Saccharophagus degradans 2-40: one gene and its partner. The protein of the gene in region 2 interacts with the protein of the main gene of each other region in a pairwise test. Links are inferred from orthologs where the notes say so. Each region holds a gene or a part of one and is shown on either strand. Other genes may lie near its edges. The genes, in order: SDE_RS06755 and SDE_RS09020.

Region 1 (10,242 bases), 540 kb from region 2 along the record:
GAAGTCAACACCTTCATCAAGCGAGCCCTCTTCTTCCTTTTGGTTAAGCAGCGCCAGTAATTTATCGTCGAGGGTTAGCGTTTCATCATGGCCAAGAGTTAAGGACTTGCCGCCCTCCAACTGAATAACCACCGCACTGCTACCAAGCGTGCGAACGGTATCACCATGATTTAATGCTAACTGTGCCTTCCCTGCAGCCGCTTTACCGTTTGGAGAGTCAACGTACACCTCCCCCTGAACGCCAACAATTTTCCCCAAAACCTTCCCTGAATTTTCAGAAGAAGAATTATTTTCGGGCGACTGCTCAGCCATAGTACTACCTCAAAATCGCGTTTTTTACGCGGTATAATTAACTGTCTAACGCTATACCAAGAGCTGCCAACATAGAGCCAGATGCATTGTAAATACGATATACCGCATGCAACTGATCATAGTCGGCGTTAATAAGTGCTCGTTTCGAATCGACCACTTCATTCTCGGTGTTGAGTAAATCTAATAATGTGCGACGGCCAATATTAAACTGCTTGGCATAGGCCGTTTTTGTCGCTTTAGCAGCTTCTACGTGCTGTTCTAAAAACACTTTCTGCGCTTTAAGCGCGTCATACGCATTCCACGAAAGCTCCATACTTTCGATTACCTGTCGCCTTGAATTATTGCGAATATCTTTCGCTTCAGAAATCAAAACAGCAGTTTGCTTTTTACGGGCACGATTAGCGCCGCCAGCAAATAAATCGTAACTAAGCCGAAGCGATACAACAAAATCCTCATCTTCGCCTTCTATACCACCTACGTTTTCATCCCAACGCTTGTCGGCTTCCAATTCTAGGCGCGGCCACAGTGCACTACTCGCCCCCTTATATTGAGCCTGCGCAGCGGTAACATCCGCAATCGCCGCTTTTAACGTCGGATGATTCTCAAGCGCCTGCTGCACAGCCTTTTCTCGCGTGCGCAACAAATCTTCAGTAGCAGCTGGCTTACTCATGTTTTCCAAATTTGGAAACAAGCCTATAACACGCTGATAATTACTCTGCGCATCCGCAAAATTGTTTTGAGCAACTATCATATTTGCATTAGCTAACGCCAACCGCGCAGCAATTTGATCAAGATCCGCCTTACTACCAACACCTGTCTCACTGCGCAGCTTCATTTGGTCATAAATATTTTGGTGCTCCCAAAGGGAGTCTCTTGCCAAATCCAACAGTTCTGCATGACGCAACACATTCAAATACACTTCTGCAGCGCGCAAAGCAGTGTTACCAGATACCGCTTGCAGTTCGAATTCAGCTGCTTCAACTCGTGCCCGTTGACGCTTAACTTCTGCCGAGGTTGCAAAACCGTCAAACACTGTTTGACGAGCCTGAATAGCTAGTTCTTTTCTATCTAGCTCAACACTCTCATTACCAGTAGCAGGCGCTTTGCGTTGCTCTTGCCCCACAGCGGCAGACACAGAAACTCTGGGTAAATACCCCGCTTTCGCTTGAGTAACTTCATGCTCACGCGACTTATATTCATTCAATGCAGCCAAAACCTCTGGGTTTGACTCCAATGTGTACGCCACAGCTTCTTCTAGTGTAAGCGCTTGGATATCCCCCGATACCAAGCCAAGCCATAGCAGTCCAACAATCAAACTGCGTTTATTCATTTATTTCACTCAGTCCATATTTAAGATAGATGCAGCAATGTGACGCGCGTCACATATGCGTAAATTTTATACTAACCCTTGCCTATAGCAACACTTTTGCTATAAATCTAAGAAAAACAAGGCATTCCAAGCGTTTTTATACCTTTAAGAGGCAAAAAACGCTTAACTACCACACAAAAGTTACTATACGCGCCAACTTTATCATCTATCTGCGCAAACTATAGCAGAAAAGAGAACCTGTTAGCACTTAAGTACCAAAATAGAGGAAACCAAGCCCACACTATCGTTCACTCATTGCAAGCTGCTTAGTTTTTAAGATGGGCTTTAACAGGTAATCTAAAATTGTCTTTTTACCGGTCAAAATATCAACACTTACCGTCATTCCAGGGATAATTGGTAGCTCTCTACCGTCTGGGCCAATGAATGTTCTGCTGGTTTCGATACGTACGAGATAAAAACTATCGCCATCTTCGTCTTGAATGGTGTCTGGGCTGATATGGACAACCTCTCCATCTAGCCCCCCCATTACGGAAAAATCATAAGCAGAAAACTTCACTTTGGCTTTTTGCCCTGGGTGCAAATAGCCAATATCTGCTGGTCGAACCCTTGCCTCAACCAACATTATTTCTTCGCTGGGTACAATTTCTACGATATCCATGCCAGGCTGGATCACTCCGCCTATCGTTTTGACAAGCAATTGCTTGACCGTACCTGCTACAGGCGATATCACCATTGTACGCTTTACCCTATCGACTAACGCTTCCGACGTTTCTTGTAAGCGAGACAATTCGAGAGTGACTTTATTAAGCTCCTCTTGGGCCTCTCGTCTAAATACAATATCCACACTCGCCAGCTTTTCTTTCGCTTCATCTAGGCTTGACTTAACCCTAGGAATAGCAAGCTGTGCCGCCTCTAGCTCGCCAAGTAAATCGTTCACTTGTCGCTCTAATCGCAATAATTCCACTTCGGAAATAGCCCCTTGACTAACTAGCGGCCGAGTCATTTGCAACTCTTGATTCAGCAAATTGTAACTGCGCTGTAACTGTTCTTTTCTTGCCTCTAGCTCGGCTAACTCCTGTTTGCGCTGAGTAAGTTGCTGATCGTAGATTTCTTTATTACCTGCCAACTCTTGTTGACGCGATTGGTAATACGCTAGCTCTTGATCCACAAGAAATTGCGGCCAGCCTTTTTTTATCTCGGGTTTAAATGCTTCACCGTTAGATTCCGCCCGCAAGCGCATAGATTTAAGCTCCCATTGCGCCAGCGTTACACCCGCCTCACGCAAGCTAGAAGCAAACTGCGTGTCGTCAATGCGCAATAATTTTTCACCTCGCGCGACCCGCTCCCCTTCACGCACATAAAGCTCTGCAAGAATTCCGCCTTCCAAGTTTTGTACAACCTGAACATACTGAGATGGAATAACTTTCCCTTCACCGCGCGCAAACTCATCTAGCTCCGCCCAACTGGCCCAGAGCACAGTAACAACAAAAAACACAACCACCGCCCACAGTACGTAACGCCCGCCCTTTGGACTCTGCTCTAAAACCGCAGCTCTAGCAGATGTAATGTAATCTAAATCGGCTGGCGGCAGAGGAGAGTCCACGCTATTGGCGGCCATATCGGCAATGGATTGAAATACTGAGCCAAGTCTTTTTTTAGCTGACACGGACCTGCCCCTTTTTAAGTGCTTCTAACACGGTATCTTTCGGACCATCGGCAACTATGCGGCCACTATCCATTACTATTACCCTGTCTACCAATCGAAGCAATGACGTTTTATGAGTAACCATTATTACCGTTTTATCGGCCAGCTCTTCTTTAAGGTTTTCCATTAACTTGGCTTCACTCGCATTATCCATTGCAGATGTAGGCTCATCTAAAAGCACCAATGCAGGGCTATTCACCAAGCCTCGCGCAATAGATATCGCCTGCCTCTGACCGCCGGATAAATTGTCTCCACGCTCGCCTATCATTCGAGCCAAACCATGGGGATGAAGATTACTAAATGCAGATACACCAGCCACTTCTGCCACGCGGATGATCTCTTGATCGTCAACGTATACATCGCGATAAGCAATGTTGTCTTTTATTGAGCCATAGAATAAAGAGCTATCTTGAGGGACATAACCAAGATTGGCTCGCAGCTCTGCGGGGTCTATTTGCTTAATATCTATGCCATCAATAAGAATGGCACCACTGGTAGGCTGATATAAACCAGCTATTAAATTATTCATTGTCGATTTACCAGACCCCAATCGACCAATTAACGCTACCTTCTCCCCCTCTTTTAACGAAAAGCTTACATCTTTGAGTGTTGGCTGATCATCGCCAGGGTAAACAAAGTTCACCCCTTTAAACTCCACATTACCCTGCAATTTAATACGTTTTATAAAGTGTCTGTCGTTTGGCCGCTCTTGCTGCCTATTTACAATCTCTTCAAGTGAGGTTAACGCCATTTTCGACTGCTGGAATTGAACCAATAAGCCAGCTACCTGCGCTAAAGGCATAAGAGAACGCGTGGTTAGCAACACACATGCAATTAAACCACCCATGGTTAATTCGCCGGCGCTAATTAAATACACACCAACAATAACCACCAAAACAGAAGCCATTTGCTGCATAAAACCAGCAAAGCCAGTCGCGCTATTAGAAAGCACGCGGGTTTTAACACCCCAATAAGCCAACAACCCAACAGCCTTTTCTAGGTTGCGCAGTATTTTGCCCTCGGCGTTCAACACCTTAACCAACGACAAATTAGTAATAGCTTCCACCATAGTGGCATTTTTTTGGGCGGATGCGACAAAGGTGTTGGCAACCGCTTTATTGAGCATGGCCTGCACGACCAAGGAAAAAATAATAATAAGTGGAATAATTACTATGGGAATCCATACGATTGGGCCGCCCAAATAGCCGATAACCACCAAAAAGAGCACGGTAAAGGGCAAGTCGACAAACGCGGTAACCGACGTTGCAGTAATAAAGTTTCTTACAGAATCAAAATCGCGCAGCTGCCCAGTAAAAGCCCCTACAGAAGGAGGATGCTGATCATACTTCGCGCCAAGCACTCGCTCAAAAATATACGCTGACAGCAGTACATCCGACTTTTTACCCGCCACCTCTATAAAATGCACCCGTAACGTTTTTAAGATGTAATCAAAAATGTAAACAACTGATACACCAAGTGCTAGCACCCACAACGTCTCGATTGCATTATTGGGTACCACCCGATCGTACACATTCATTACAAACAGCGGGTTCGCAAGCGCAAAGAGGTTAATTAGAAATGAAGCCACCAATACATCGCGGTAAATTCGCCAGCTATGGCTTAGCGTCCCCCAAAACCAGTGTGCTTTCTTAGGTGCTATATCGTGAAGAGCGCGGGCTTCGTAATGGGTTTCGGGCTTTATATATATGGCTAAGCCTGTGTATTGCTGGAGTAAGTCGGGAATGGATATTTCTTGTTCAGCATCCTGCTCGGGGCAATATACCTGTGCGACAGAGTTGTTATCTGCAATATCTAACAACACCAATGCTTGGTTGTCTTTAAGAATAAGTATGGCGGGCAATACCAAGTTGGATATTTGATCGATAGTGCGTTCAACCACCGATGCTTTCATATCTATGCGACTTGCAGCGCGAACTAGCAACTCTGGCGTAAGACGGCCTTCATGCAATGGCAACCCAGACACAAGCATGGTGTCTGAACAAGCGACGTGCTCATAGCGAGCAATAGCCATCAACGACAGTAAAAGAGGGTCTTTTGAACCGACAGTGTCTTCTGTTTTATCCAAGCTTTAGCCCCACAGTAAAAAGTGCATTTTGCCTTCACACAGCTTTAAATACAGCCATATATTAACGCGTTAGGCAATTCCGTTTGGCGTAAACGCTTGTTTCAACCAGTGTAACAAAGGCCGCCAAGTATAAATGTAAAACTGTATAAACATTCAATTTTAATGTCGCCAGAGACCACACAAGTCACACTGGTCAAAATTCCACCCAAACGCAACCCTACATACAGTTTAGATACTGCTATTCTTATATCAACCAACCACCAGTATAGATGTATCTGATATGCCCTATATAAAAAGAGATAGCCAAGGCAACATTACCGAGCTTTTAGATGCGCCTCGCACAGGCGATGAGGAGCGTTTGCCCGCTGACAATCACGAAGTAGTCGCTTTTTTAAACAAAGGCGAAGACGACGCTGTACTTAAAGAGCTACAAAACTCTGACAGGGAAATAGCAAGGGTTACGGAGGACTTAATTTATTTACTAGTGAACAAACAGGTTATTTTATTTACAGAGCTGCCAGAGCCAGTGCAGCAGAAGCTGCTAAAAAGAGAAAGGCTGCGCTCTGAGCTCTCTAGTAATGAGGTTTCGTTTTTGGATGATGAGGATACTATTTGAAGGTGTTTTTTGAAAACACTGTATAAGAAAGGTACTAGGTTGGGCTTAGAAAGGAGTAAGCACCCCGTAATTGCTATTCAAATGTACAGCCGGCCACTACCCGCTCTGCTTCTTGGTGTGTAAAGCCTCTATAGCGCAAAAACTGCATTTGTTTCATTCTGCTTTTGTAGTCTTCTGCCGGCACACCAAATTTCTTTTGCCATACGTGTGTGGCAGTTTCTAACCAAGTGTCGATTTGCTCAATACAGTTAGACGCAAGTTCGCTAGAAATGCCCTTTTCTTGTAGATCACGCATTACTCGCTCGCGACCAAAGCCTTTTGACTGGCGAACACGCACATACATTTCAGCAAAGCGCTCATCACTTAGGTAATTTAAGCCAACCAATTCGCCTACAAGTGTATTTAGAAGCTCTTCATCAACGGGGAATTTTTGCTTGAGTTTAGTGCGTAACTCATACTCGCTGTGCTCGCGCCTGGCCAATAGGCCTAGCGCAGCATTTTTAACAGAGGGGTAATCCATACAAATAGAAAAACTAAAGAGGTTAATATAGCGAGAACAGAATTACTCCTGCTCTGCGCTCTCTTCTTCAACTTCAGCGCCTTCTTTAGCTACAGGCTTAATATCGCCCAGTAATTCCGCCTTTATTTTTTGCTCTAAGAACTCGGCAACTTCTTTGTTATCGCGAAGGTATTGCATAGCATTTGCTTTACCCTGGCCAATTTTATCGCCGTTATAGCTATACCAAGCACCAGCTTTATCAATTAAACCAAGCTTAACACCAAAGTCTACAATCTCGCCCAAGCGGTTTATGCCCTGACCATACAAAATTTGAAACTCGGCTTGCTTAAAGGGTGGCGCAACTTTATTTTTAACAACTTTAACGCGCGTATCCGAGCCAACAACCTCATCGCCCTCTTTAACTGAGCCAATGCGACGGATATCTAAACGAACCGAAGAGTAGAACTTCAGCGCGTTACCACCGGTAGTGGTTTCTGGGTTGCCGAACATCACACCAATCTTCATACGAATTTGGTTAATAAAAATTGCTAAACAGTTAGCGTTTTTAATGTTGCCCGTAATTTTTCGCAGTGCTTGCGACATTAATCGCGCTTGCAAACCAACGTGGTGGTCGCCCATATCGCCTTCGATTTCGGCCTTGGGAGTAAGCGCCGCCACGGAGTCGACAACAAGCACATCTACAGCGCCAGAACGAACCAACATATCGGCAACTTCTAAGGCCTGTTCACCGTTATCTGGCTGAGAAATAATTAGGTCGTCTACATTTACACCAAGCTTTTCGGCGTATACAGGGTCTAGTGCATGCTCGGCATCAACGAAAGCACAAGTGCCACCTTGGCGCTGCGCTTCTGCAATAACTTGAAGGGTTAGCGTGGTTTTACCTGAAGATTCAGGGCCGTAAATCTCAACAATACGTCCTTTGGGCAAGCCACCTATACCTAAGGCCACATCTAAACCGAGTGAACCGGTTGAAATAGCAGGCATTTTTTCTCTGCCTTTATCGCCAAGGCGCATAACCGTGCCCTTACCGAACTGGCGATCAATTTGAGAAAGTGCAGCTTCTAACGCTTTTGATTTACTGGCATCCATAACTAACCCCTTTAAAATATAATCTTGGCAGCTGAAAACATCCCGTCTCACCTACCCTTAAACCCCGTTTTGCGCATTGCGCTGCAACCCAATTGGTTGCGACTGAGGAAAGAATACGACAAAAATACTGTACACGCAAACAGTAATAGTTTTTTATACAGTAAAATTTAACTTTGCTCACACAGGTGAATCAATTTTAGCAACGCAAAGTTTACACTTTGCTCGCGCACATCGTGCCTATCGCCCTCAAAGTGCACGGTTGCAGCCTGCAGAGTATCTGCAGCGCCCCAGGCAAAGCACACGGTGCCCACGGGCTTATTCGGGGTGCCGCCATCTGGCCCAGCTACCCCACTTACAGCTACCGCATAATTGGCCGCCGAGTGCTGTATAGCCCCTGCCGCCATTGCCAAGACCACCGGCTCACTCACCGCACCATGGGCCTCGATTAATGCTGAAGGCACACCTAAAAGCTTAGATTTTATACGATTGCTATAGGTTATATAACCCGCCTCAAACCAAGCCGAACTGCCCGGCACCAGAGTAATTGCCTGCCCAATACCCCCGCCAGTACAAGACTCTGCGGTAGTTACGGTGTGTTTTGGCCCACGTAAAAGCTGGCCTAAACGCTCGGCTAGAAGATAAGTAGATTCAGTCATGGGCAAGAACATAGGGCAACTGTGATTAACTTGCAATGGCTTTTTCTTGCTACACTTTTACAACCTTTAAGGTTGCGCCCTTCCGCTTAAACACTTTTAGGCATTAGCTAAAACACTAAACCTAAAGCATGGGTATAATGGCGTAATAAGACTAGTTGAAATGGAGATTTACAGCAGTGAAAAAGCTGATATTTAAGTGTGTTGTGGTTGTGGTGCTGGCCCTTGGGGCCTCGAACTACATGATGTATATAATGACAGGGAAGCTGCCTTTCTCTACAGAAAGCCTACCTAGCTTTTCTAGCCCCAGCTTACCGACTTTTGCCGAGGGGAAAACCACCGCATATAAATGGACTGACGCAAACGGGGTAGTCCACTACTCCTCCGAGCCGCCACCCAACCCTGCAGAATCTGCCGTAAAAATGGAAGTAGACCCGAATGTAAACCTCATACAAGGCATTAAAGAGGAGCCCACCATTGCAGGGGAAACCGATACTCCACAAGGGCCGGACTTTAGCGGCAACATATATAGCCCAGAAAAAGTAAAAAAATTAGTCGATGACGCCAAAGCTGTACAGCAACAAATGAATGAACGAACCAAAAGCCTTGAGGGCATTTAACCTATAAAGATTCTACAGTACAAATAAAAAGCCCCAACTAACTATTTAGCTGGGGCTTTTTTATCTCTGATTTTACTCGCCTAATATGGGTGCTCAAATTAAACCCCATTGCAAAGCAGTTACTGCTTCGCATCAACGTTTAAATACACCCCTTTTACATTTTGATTTCTGAATTCAATGACGCTGGGTTTATCACCAGGAATAAATTCAATTGCAGCGTAACCACTGGCCATTTCGATAATACTGCTGCCATTAGGGGTACCTTGATTCTCTATCAATTGCCCCTGTTCGCCAACATTAAAGAAATACGCGCGCTCAGAATAATTCAGTACACGATTACCAGCACTATCTAAAGCCTCGGCTTCAATAAGAATATTGCCAGAGTCCAGCGGTTTAGCACTTAGTTTTATCGAATCCAGCTTACCGTGCTCACCAATTAAATAGGTAACATCTAGCTTATCGTGCACTTTTACATCGTCAATAATACCTTCAACGCGCAAATGGTTTACGCCAGCTTTAAATGGCACCTTCCACACTAAACCGCCCGCGGGAAAACGCTGAGGATCGCGCTGTTTTACACCTAAACTGTTGCCATTCAAGAAAAGCTCTGCGGTGTGAGTATTACAGTAAACCGTAACATCTCTCCCCTCTTTCGGCCCTTGGCGATGAGTCCATGTTTTAGACTCGATATAACAGAAAGGTTTATCGGACCAGTAGCTTGCAAACACATAGTAAGCATCTTTGGGGTGACCATTCCTATCCAATAACCCCTTTTGATTCACGTAGGGTATGGGGTTTTCAGGACGCAAAGGCGTACCAAAGTCTTTCATAGCCCATTGAGCATTGCCTGCAAAACCTTCGACCGATTCAGACACATGCAAATGCCAATCAAATAAATCGACCATGTAATTTTCATTCCAATCGCTATCTTTCGCGACGCTTTTTACCACAGCTTGATTCATCGCCTCTTCTACAGAAACCTGCGCACCAATAATACCTTCTTTACCGGTTGGTGTTTCTGTGTGGCGTCCCGCATGACTAGAGCCTCCGTATTCCATATGTAAAAAGGCAGGATAATCCTTCATCGCTGCGCGAATGGCTTCTTCATATTGTCCGTAGGCACCACCATACCAACCAGCCCAAATAGAAGGCGAAAATGCATCAACCACTTTTGCGGCAGGGTAAAACTTACGCAAGGTTGTTAAGCGCGAAGAATCCGCAGCCTTAGCAATTGCGTTAAGTTTTTTTACATATTCAAGTACTGCGTCATCGTTGCCACCGCCTGGGAAGTCTTCTTCCCAATACATCTCG
Region 2 (10,389 bases):
TCTTCGCCAAAGCAGCGGCCAACGTTAATATCTGCTAATTTAACTAACTTACCGCTCTCGCTGCGCTGAGTAACTTCTGCCTCACCCTCTTTAATAAAATAGCAGGCATCACCCAACTCGCCTTGGCGAATAATGGCATCACCGGCCATCACAATAACAGGCTTAAGCCTGTCGAATATCATTTCTACATTAATGGGCGGCACTTTGTAAAACAGGTTAGATTTCAAAACCGTTTGAATCCACTCCATGTCTTCATCCATATCGCGTTCATTACATAGCTCGGCAAGCAAGTAATCGGATATTTGGCTCCAACACACCATACGATCTAGGTAGTCGCTGTCTACCCGCAAAATCATACAATCTGTTATAGCCACCCCACGCTGCTGACGCGGCTGAGCATGCGCCAAGGGCAAAATCGAATCTTCGGTGGCAACAGAAACCACCTCACCACTTGCCGTTTGCAAATGGACTTCGCCATGCAATAAATAAATATGCTGATTGTCTACCTGGCCAAATTGAAACAACACCTGCCCCTGCAGTATGGTTTGCACAGATACGTGATTAAATAGATCAGCTAAATATGATTCACGCAATCCATTCAGCGGCACCAAGGTTTTTGCCATTGCCAAGGCGTCATCAAATTGCTGACTGTTATCGTGCACCAAATTTACACTCATACATACAACTCCATTAATTGCTTCTCCACACTGCGCCTACCTTGTAAGCCACCAGAGTGAATAGCCACAATATGGCTACCTCTTGCAAACTTACCCTGCTTAATCGCTGTTGCCAGACTGTACAGCATTTTCGCCGTATACACTGGGTCTAATTGCACGCCAACTTCTAATTCTGTTTCTACCATAAACTTTAGCAGGTATTCTGGAAACTTGGCGTAACCACCACAATGCCCATCCTCTAAAAGCTTCCAGCGGGTATTCGCACCTATGGCAGCAGCAATTTCGGCTTTATATTCGCCACCCACCTTTAGCACTGGCACGCCCAACACCTGCACAGAAGGCCCCACGCCATTAACAACGCCGCTAAAGGTTGTACCTGTGCCACAAGCCATCACCACATAAGCATCGCTCTCATTCGGCGTAACGCGCTGCAGAAACTCACTGCAGGATGCCCCCAACACTTGGCAGCCAGTATTACCCAGCAACCCAGCCCCTCCTTCGGGCACCCAAAAACAAGGTTCTCCTAACTCGAGATTGAGAGCCATCAGTAGGGCCTGATCATTACGCAGCTTGTAACGTTCACGGCTAATAAAATGTAACCGCATACCCATTGCCTCAAGATCATCTAAAGTTGGCGCTGCGCCTTTGGGTCGCTCACCACGAATTACCGCAATTGTGGGAATCCCTAAAATTTGCCCAGCGGCTGCTAAGGCGTAGAGGTGATTAGAGTATGCCCCACCAAATGAGGCAATGGGTTGCTTAGAATGGGCGCTTTCAAAATAAGCCTGCAAATGCCCGTGCAATTTGTAAAGCTTGTTACCGCTAAGCTTAGCGTGAATAGCGTCGTCTCGACGCAAATAAACCGCAACACCCGCTTCATCGGCCACACGCCAATTGAGCCGCTGGTGTTGCACAGTAGCTGCGAGTTGAGGTAGATCACCTGTTAATAGGTTTAACAAAGAAGGGTTAGGCACCAGCTAGCTTTAATGAATTGATACTTTTTATTTTTTTATGCTGATCGCAGTGATCATCATGCCCAATATGGAATTCGCTCGGCGAGTTTATGCGCTGAATATTTGCGCTGCAAATAGTACCAGCTTCGTCGCAATGCTTACAAACCGGAGCTTGATAATGCTCTAGCCACGCCAAATAGTGGCCTTCTTGCACACCACATACACTTGCCGCGTAGGCAATGGGGTTATCCATAAAGCGTGAAATTTCGCTTTTGGGTAACGTAATATGTCCTGCTCCCGGCTGATAGGTTACAAAGCTAATGCCTTTGCTGGCCATTTTATCCAGCAGCCTGTCACCACTATTAGCGACAAACTGTTCGTTTTCCTGCCGCAAACGCGCAATTTCATCGTGCAACTGTGCTTCTTGTTCGTTACGGTATAGCAGCTCTACCTCTCGCATTTGCAGCAACTCTTGCAACTCGGTGGTAGCAGCATTAACTTTTAATTCGAGCTCGGTTTCGTAATTTTGCTTTAGCGCCTCAATGTGATCGCTTTCTTCACCCTCTCGCAGCGACAATTTGTGTTCGAAGTACTCACGCAAGCCCTCAATTTTTTTAGCCTGCCCTTCTATTGTCTCTTTCAGCGATTTATTACGCTCACGCTCTTCTTCTAAAGCACGCCCTTTACTATCAAGTAGCTGCCGATACTCTTCTAATCTATTGGCGGATTCCGTTTTTATCTCTTTAATTTCGCGTTCGCGTTCACGCTCTATAGTAGATGCTTTAAGCCGCTGTTCTTTAAGCAAATGCGCCATGTGGCTTCGCAGCTCCTGCAAGTACTCTTCGTTAAAGTTGCGCTGTTGCTCTTGCTTCTCTCTACTTTGCGCCTGCTCCAACTCGTCCTTAGAGGGTTCGCGAAACTGAATACTTAACCGGTTAAGCGCCGCCGACTTTTTGAGTACCGTTAGCTGGCCTTTACCTTTGCGTAAATCTGGGTCCCACAGGGAGCCTCTATGATGGCTTATGGGGCATTGGCTAGCACAGGCAAGCTTAATTGGGCCAGCGCCTAAATCGGGCCCAGCGCTGGCATTCATGGCCAGTTGATCTAAAGGTAAATTCCAAGAAGGGTCAATCTCCCCGGTACGAGTAAAACTAACCCAGAAAAAAACCGCCCGCTCGACGAGCAATTTAGAATTAATTTGAGCAAATACGGCGGGAATAGTTTGATTGGCTAACTCTCGAACGGGTACATACCCATCCAAAATTGCCTCAAACTCGGAATACAACATTTCACGCAATAAACCACCTTGCCTATCAAACAAGAAAATAGCACTAGCAAGTTCATCGTGGTCAAATATCACGTATAGATTCCAAGTCGGCCTAGGCGCACACGCCTAAAATAATAAATGCATTCAATCGGCAATCACATGCAGACAAATAGTAATACCACTATTGCCCATAAACACATTATTAACCACTCGAAGTTCTCAGGCTGTGACGCGCCTTTCAATGCTTAGAAAATTGAATTATATCAATATCGATTTATCTTTGAAGTGGCTATTAAAAGCACAATTTGAGGAAGAATTGAGTAAAAACCGAAGGAAGTGTCAAAAAGGTACTTCAGGAGGTAAATAAATAGAGGGGAAATTACAAATATCTAAAGCGCTGACTTATTAAAGGTCAGCGCATTCATCAAGGTAGTCATCTAGATCTTGCTCGTCATCCAATAGGTATAACGGTGCATCTAGAAGCTCTTCTATATAGTCTTGCATAGTGATCTCCTTATTTAGTGAAGTTTATTCGCGTAGTTACTCTCTACACGAGCCTGCAATGCTCTTAGCTAAAATCAGCATTAAGTTATAAGAACATTGAAATCAATAATAGTTCAATTTAAAGCACTTGCTTACTTAAAGCAGCAAAACTACTATCAACGGCGCCATATTAGGCTCAAAGTGTGAACTTAATTTGACAATAACAGCAAGTAAACGCGAGAAAAGAGCAAATAGTGAGAAGTTAGATAGGCAAATACATAAAAAGTAGGCATAAAAAAAGCCCTACTCTTGCGAGTAAGGCTTTTAGTATATGGCGACCCGGAAGGGACTTGAACCCTCGACCTCCGGCGTGACAGGCCGGCATTCTAACCAACTGAACTACCGGGCCGCATTTCTCGAACTAACTCACTACCCTTGTCACATCACAAGTAAGAGTGGTGGGTGGTACAGGGGTCGAACCTGTGACCTACGCCTTGTAAGGGCGCCGCTCTACCAACTGAGCTAACCACCCGTCCGTCGAGAGCTGCGCATTCTACCGGATTTGCTTCCTATGTCAAATTTTTTACGCCACTTTTTTCAATAAATTTTAAACCTAGCTATTCTTTGCACAACCTGACTAAAAGCCTATCGCAATGCCCAATTTACAACCACACAACCCCATTCACCTTCCCTAACCATTGCACCTAGACGCAGACGCCTACTCCACCTAAGATAGTCACAACAATCGATTACAATCAAAAAAACACTCTCTAGGATACAGGAATGGATACCGCCGAACTGTTTCGCTGCTTAGTTATTGCCCTCTGTGTGGCAATAGCGGTACAAACAATTGGAATAGTTTGGTTTTGGCTAAAGAAGAAAAAAGACAACACGCTTGCCGGTGAGCAAATAGCCCCAGAACAACTCGCCAAAACAAAAGAACAGCTCTGGCGAGAGATAGAACGACACCAAGCAACCGAAGACCTCTTGCGCAAAACACAGCGCTACATTCACAGTGTGGTTAATTCCATAGATTCAGTACTGATTGGCGTTACCCGCGATGGCTACGTTACCCACTGGAACCGCGCCGCAGCAGAAACCAGCGGCTTAAGCGCAGAAATGGTGATGGGCGCTAAAGTGACCGATGTTTTTCCCAACCTGCCTGTTTCCATTGGCACTGTAGCCACCTGTATAGATACCGGCGAGCCATTTAGGCAAGAGAACGTATCTGTAGGGGAAGCCGCCGAAGAACGTTACCTAGATATAAAAGTCTACCCTCTTAAAGAATTAGATAGCTCAAGCCCATCGCCGCAAAACCGCGCGCTCGCGGGAGCGGTATTGTTGCTGGAAGATGTAACCTCGCGTGTGCGCGTAGAAAAAATGATGGTTCAAAACGAAAAATTAATGAGTCTCGGAGAGTTAGCCGCCGGCTTGGCCCATGAGATAAACAATCCTTTAGCCGTTATATTGAATAACGTGCAAAACATCGAACGCAGAGTAAGCCCTACGTTGCCAGCCAACCAAGAAAAAGCCCTGCAGGCGAATATAGACTTGAATGCGCTGGATACATACTGCCGTAGCCGCGATATTTTTCAGCTGTTAGGGGATATTCGCGATGCGGGAACACGGGCGGCAGACATAGTAAAAAGCATGCTTGAGTTTTCTCGCACCACCAATCAAAAAGCGGCGACAGACCTAAACAAATTACTCACCCATTCACTGCAGCTCGCGCAAAATACCTTTAAGCTTGAAACGCCAGCAGGCATTGAGCTACCCGACATCCATTGTGACTTAGAAGAAAACTTACCTTTAATTTACGCTGCGGCAACCGAGATTCAGCAAGTTATACTCAACTTACTGCTCAATGCTGCGCAAGCTTTTCGATCGGAAGAATACGGCGCCCCCCTGCAACCTCAAATCCACATTCAAACCAAACGCTGTGGGGGCTGGGTGGTGATAACCGTGGAAGACAACGGGCCTGGGATGCCAGACAATGTAAAAAGGCAGATTTTTAACCCGTTTTTTACCACTAAGGAAGTAGGCAAAGGCACCGGGCTAGGTTTGAGCGTATCTTATTTTATAATTAAAGAGCACCACCAAGGTGAAATTGACGTTGAGTCGGTACCAGGCGAAGGTACGCGGTTTACCATACGTCTTCCCCTCGCCTCTTAGCTGTTAGTTAGCCCTTAGCGCAAATCAACTGACAACGCTTATACATAACCACCGTTTAAGTAGATAAGCGGCGTCGCTTCGGCTTGACTGGTACTTACCTTAGTAATATTGCCAATAAAGATATTGTGCGTACCGTGTTGCAGCACATTCACTTTTTCGCAAAAAAATACTGCCTCCGCATCGTTTAAATAATACAAGCCTGTTTCTTGGTTTTTAACCCAATCTCCTACCTCAAAGCGCTGCTCATCAGTGTTGGGGGACGCACAAGTGTTAGATACCAATTGGTGCGAAGCTGAGAGTATATTGATACAAAACGACTGAGTTTCGAGCAATGGCTGATTGATTCGCGAGTCGGTGTTTATACAAACCAATAGCGATGGCGGATTATCAGATAAAGACGTTACCGATGACGCTGTCATGGCAAAGCGCTGCTTGAGTAGGTTGTTAGCAGTTACAACACACACACCAGACGCCAAGCGACGCATACCGTCGCGCATTTGCTGAGCCAGAGTGACACCCGCTGACTCGATAGAACTTCCAGACATATTATCTCGCTGTGATTACGACATTGTTATAAAGACGAGAACAAAACGTCTTTTTCAGCATTATAGGGCATATCGCTGCGCGCCAAAACAAGCTGGCACATAAAACGGCCCCGCAAACAAAAAAGCTGACCTATACTGAATGTATATTCAAATTTCCGTATACGGTCACTTCTATGACGAAACTGGTAGCCGCCCCCCTGCGCGCCGTAAACAACCGGCCTGCTCTTTCTGTGGCGGAACAACAATACTACCTCAAGCGACTTGCAAACCTCAGTCAACGCGTTGCTATTCATAGTGTTTCGAATATAAACAACACCGACAACCACCTCGTTTTACCGCAAGGTCGGCAACTACAGGCAGACGAGCTAAACAACTTACCGCTGGCTAGCCTCGAATACGACTTTGACAAAAACTTGCATATCGAAGGCCAAATAACTGCCGATACTATTCCCGGTCACTTCAAGCTAATGATTGAAGCTGACTCACACATCAAAAGCTTTAGCGAAGCACACCACTCGCTAGAGCGGATAGCTCCCTACTGCGAAATATTAGCATCGCACCCGAGCTTACTCACCAAGCTAACGTGCCTCTCATACTGCTACCCACACGCATTTAAAAACGCACTGTTTACAGCCTGGCTTGGCGTAATATGCGCCGAGTTAAAAAAAGACCCCGTCGCACAAACTCAAGCCCTCTTTTTAAGTGCGCTACTCCAAGGGTTGGGGCTGCTATTTTTACCCAGCTCCATTTCGTTAGAAGCCAAAAATCTAACCGCTGAAGAGCGAGTCACCTTGCACGCCTACCCTACACTTGGCTACAAATTACTGGTTGGGCACAAAAAAATTAGCGACGATGTTGCCAGAGCCATCTTAGAGCACCGTGAAAACTTAGACGGCAGCGGCTACCCAACCGGTAAATTAGGCAATAACATTAGCCCCACCGCGCAGTTATTGAATGTATTGAGCAGCCTGCATGCGGCCTATACGTACAGACTTAAACCCGCTTGTCGACCCATATCGGCACTGGCATCCATTATTAAAATGAATGGCCACACTCGCTTTGGGCGCAGTGGCATTAAATTAATAGAAGTACTACAAGACGAAAAAGCCACCTACGAAGCGACGCTGCCTAGCGAGGTTATGCCAGAATTTATCGCACTTGTACGCGAAACATTTGGTTATTTAAAACAATGTATCGAACGCGCCGAATCGCTATCTGTCGCCATCGGCTTTAGGCATAACAATAGCCAGCTGTACGCCCTGCAAAACAGAATTATCCATATAGATATTGCTATCACCCAATCGGAAGTCATCAACGATGCGTACTTACGCCTCATGGAGCACATAGAAAAAAAACAACTTACCCACGCCTACGGGGAAATAGAAGATACGTTTTTACGTATGCATGAGGTTGTGTTTCATATTGAGAAGCTTCGCCAGAGCTTAGCTGTTTTTGCCGAAGAAAACCCAGCGGAAAATGAACACGTTCAAACAGTGAGAGAAGGCTTACAAGAGTTGGACCGCATAGCGGCCCCGAGTATTTCTGCCGCCTTGAAAGCAACGTGGATAGGCCCTGTCACCAGCCAAAGGCATGACAATTTATAACAAACTAAAGAAACAGTATTGTGCCCCACACAAAGGCCGTGAGGATTAAACATAAAAACACAGCGGCCGACCCCATATCTTTAGCCCGCCCAGCAAGCTCATGGTGTTCTACACCTACCCGGTCAACCACCGCCTCTATACCGCTATTAAGCAGCTCCACAACCAACACCAGCACAACAGTGGCCACCAAAGCTAACCTTTCTAGCTTGGTCACATCAAGCCAAAACGCCAAAGGGAGTAAAACCACAGCGAGGATCAACTCCTGCCGAAACGCTGCTTCGTGCTTAATGGCACTAACAATACCTTTGTAAGAATAATAGGCTGCTTTAAATACACGAGTGGGGCCTGAATTTTTATGCGTCATTACTAATCATCCAATTCTATTGGCTCGTATCCTAGGTTAAATTCATGACTAATTTGCGACACCCACTTATTTAGACGCGATGCACTTAGCTCTGGCTGTTGATCTTCATCTATACCAAGGCCAACAAACAGGCCCTCACCCTCTATTAATGCCTTAGATGCATCAAACTCATAACCTTCAACGGGCCAGTGCCCCACAATTTTGGCGCCATTTTCAACTATCACGTCATGCAGCATGCCCATGGCATCAAGGAAGAAATCCCCATAACCAAACTGATCCCCCAAGCCGAATAACGCCACGGTTTTCCCTTCAAACCCTACCTCTTTCACATCGTCCCAGAAATCTTCCCAGTCGGATTGGATTTGACCGAAATCCCAAGTTGGTATGCCCAGTATGAGCTTGTCATAACTGGCAAAATCCATTTGCGTTACGTCGCTTACGTCCAACACATCTACATTCTCTTCGCCTAAGCGCGCCTGAATTCGAAACGCAATTGTTTCTGTGTTGCCGTCGTCACTGCCATAGATCAACCCAATTTTTGCTGCCACTGCTGCCTCGCCTATAGAACCAAACGCTGTTATTGCCATTGAGAGCATGCGCTCCCAGAAATTGCGCGACATTCTCGCAACTTACCAGCCTGAAAACAACGGCCTTAATACGTACCTTGGCGGCAAGCTTTTACCTCAAGAGGAAATTCGGCAAGGTTTAACCGACAAAAAAGCGCCATTTTTTTGCCGCCAAAAAACACCTCGCCTCCACCACCTTTGCAACCTATTGATTTCATTAACATTTACTCACAGTGTGAACTATGGCACGTTTTTGGCTAAATCCTAACCAACGACTTTGCTGCGACAACATCCCGCAGCACCTATTAATCTGATTGCAGGATAATCCGATGGCGAGAAGTGCAGCGACACAACCCCGTACACGAGGCAAAAAGCCGACAGCGACCATGCTGAAAGTTAACGGCTTTCCCGGCGAAAACGAGCTGAGAGATTTACAGTTTAAGCTGGCCTACAACCTACAAAGCACTTTAGATGTAGTAAATACATTGGAGTTGTTCTTTAGCAATATTCAAGATCTATTCGAAGTAAATGGATTAAGTTTCGATAATTTAGAAGGTATTGAATTAAAGCTTGGGTCTCAAGAGAAACATTCCGCCTGCTACAACGTTGCAACCAGCACCATTCAACTGGGCAAAATTGAATTTAGGCGCGCCAAACCATTTTTAGAAACAGAGCTAACCTTAATGGAAATGCTTATAGGTGTGCTCTTTTACCCATTGCGTAACGCGCTGTTATACCGCGCTGCGCTCGATAGCTCTATGCGCGACCCCCTTACAGGGATTGGTAATCGGCAGGCAATGGACAATTGTTTTGCACGTGAAATTAAGCTTTCGCTGCGCCATCAAACGCCGCTTAGCCTAATGCTTATCGATGTGGATTTCTTCAAGAAACTCAACGATACATATGGCCACCGCGCCGGTGACAAAATGCTTAAGCATATTGTCACCAACATCAAAAACTCACTGAGAGAAACCGATCAAATATTCCGGTTTGGTGGAGAAGAGTTTGTGGTGCTACTGCACAATACCGACGCCGAAAACGCTCGCCTAACCGCAGAGCGCATCCGCATTCATTCGGCCATTACACCAATGGAGATCGACGGCGAAAATGTAGCGTCCACGATTAGCCTAGGGGTAACCACTTTAATTGATACAGATAACGTGGAATCGTTTTTTGAGCGCGCTGACTGCGCGTTATATCAAGCGAAAAAAGAAGGGCGAAATAAGGTGGTGGTTGAATCTTCGAACAACATGCGGCAGCACAACCGCAACAGCGAAGCTCACGCAGGCCAATCTAGCACTGCGTGAACCAACTGAATAAGCTAAAACGCCTAACGACGGGGCTTCGAGCCCCTTCCTCCTGCAGGCCCTTTACCCGGTTTATCACCGCGATTAGCGCTTGGCTTTGCCTTATCAGACCGGCGGTTGGTGCCTAGCTCACCTGTGAATACATCAAATTCATCCCGTCTATCTTTATTGCGAGAATTCGTTTTTTTCGAAGCTTGTTGGCGCGGCTTAGGCTGACGCGTATCACTGCCATTATCAAAATTTGGCGCGCTTCGCGTATTCATCCTTGCCTTAGGTGCGTTAGGTGTAGCAGCTTTGCCTACTGTTACTTCAGGGTCAAAATGGGCTGAAGAAGGCCTAGATCGAGCATCAGGCACCTTAGTGTTTGGCCTACTACTGCGCTTAGAGCCTGGGGATTCCAAGCGGCGGCGCTGACGATCTCTAAAATCTTGTAAACCCGCAGAAAACTTGC

The links.
Region 1: the proteins of SDE_RS09020 (region 2) and SDE_RS06755 interact in binary tests that used the Escherichia coli proteins (3 or more experiments, as listed by UniProt). The link is inferred for Saccharophagus degradans 2-40 from one-to-one orthologs.

The regions. Positions count from the first base shown.
Region 1 is NC_007912.1:1,649,524-1,659,765, reverse strand. The notes cover bases 4,847-7,541. They hold SDE_RS06755 (regulatory protein RecX), read right to left. Parts: upstream 6,570-7,541; coding sequence 6,123-6,569; downstream 4,847-6,122. Other genes in these bases: recA (recombinase RecA), read right to left, coding at 6,612-7,541; SDE_RS06760 (hypothetical protein), read left to right, coding at 5,714-6,049; SDE_RS06765 (type I secretion system permease/ATPase), read right to left, coding at 4,847-5,433. Outside these bases: SDE_RS22845 (cadherin-like domain-containing protein), read right to left, coding at 1-312; SDE_RS06775 (TolC family outer membrane protein), read right to left, coding at 350-1,642; SDE_RS06770 (HlyD family type I secretion periplasmic adaptor subunit), read right to left, coding at 1,923-3,308; more of SDE_RS06765, read right to left, coding at 3,298-4,846; more of recA, read right to left, coding at 7,542-7,658; SDE_RS06745 (CinA family protein), read right to left, coding at 7,826-8,314; SDE_RS06740 (DUF4124 domain-containing protein), read left to right, coding at 8,491-8,931; SDE_RS06735 (glycoside hydrolase family 2 protein), read right to left, coding at 9,051-10,242. UniProt on the Escherichia coli protein: Modulates RecA activity through direct physical interaction. Can inhibit both RecA recombinase and coprotease activities. May have a regulatory role during the SOS response. Inhibits DNA strand exchange in vitro.
Region 2 is NC_007912.1:2,196,234-2,206,622, reverse strand. The notes cover bases 6,861-9,702. They hold SDE_RS09020 (flavodoxin), read right to left. Parts: upstream 8,653-9,702; coding sequence 8,068-8,652; downstream 6,861-8,067. Other genes in these bases: SDE_RS09010 (GGDEF domain-containing protein), read left to right, coding at 8,961-9,702; SDE_RS09025 (diacylglycerol kinase), read right to left, coding at 7,706-8,065; SDE_RS09030 (HD domain-containing phosphohydrolase), read left to right, coding at 6,861-7,701. Also shown: SDE_RS09065 (cyclic nucleotide-binding domain-containing protein), read right to left, coding at 1-677; SDE_RS09060 (1-aminocyclopropane-1-carboxylate deaminase/D-cysteine desulfhydrase), read right to left, coding at 674-1,636; SDE_RS09055 (hypothetical protein), read right to left, coding at 1,644-2,990; SDE_RS09040 (two-component system sensor histidine kinase NtrB), read left to right, coding at 4,164-5,552; SDE_RS09035 (flavin reductase family protein), read right to left, coding at 5,591-6,097; more of SDE_RS09030, read left to right, coding at 6,271-6,860; more of SDE_RS09010, read left to right, coding at 9,703-9,938. UniProt on the Escherichia coli protein: Low-potential electron donor to a number of redox enzymes. Involved in the reactivation of inactive cob(II)alamin in methionine synthase.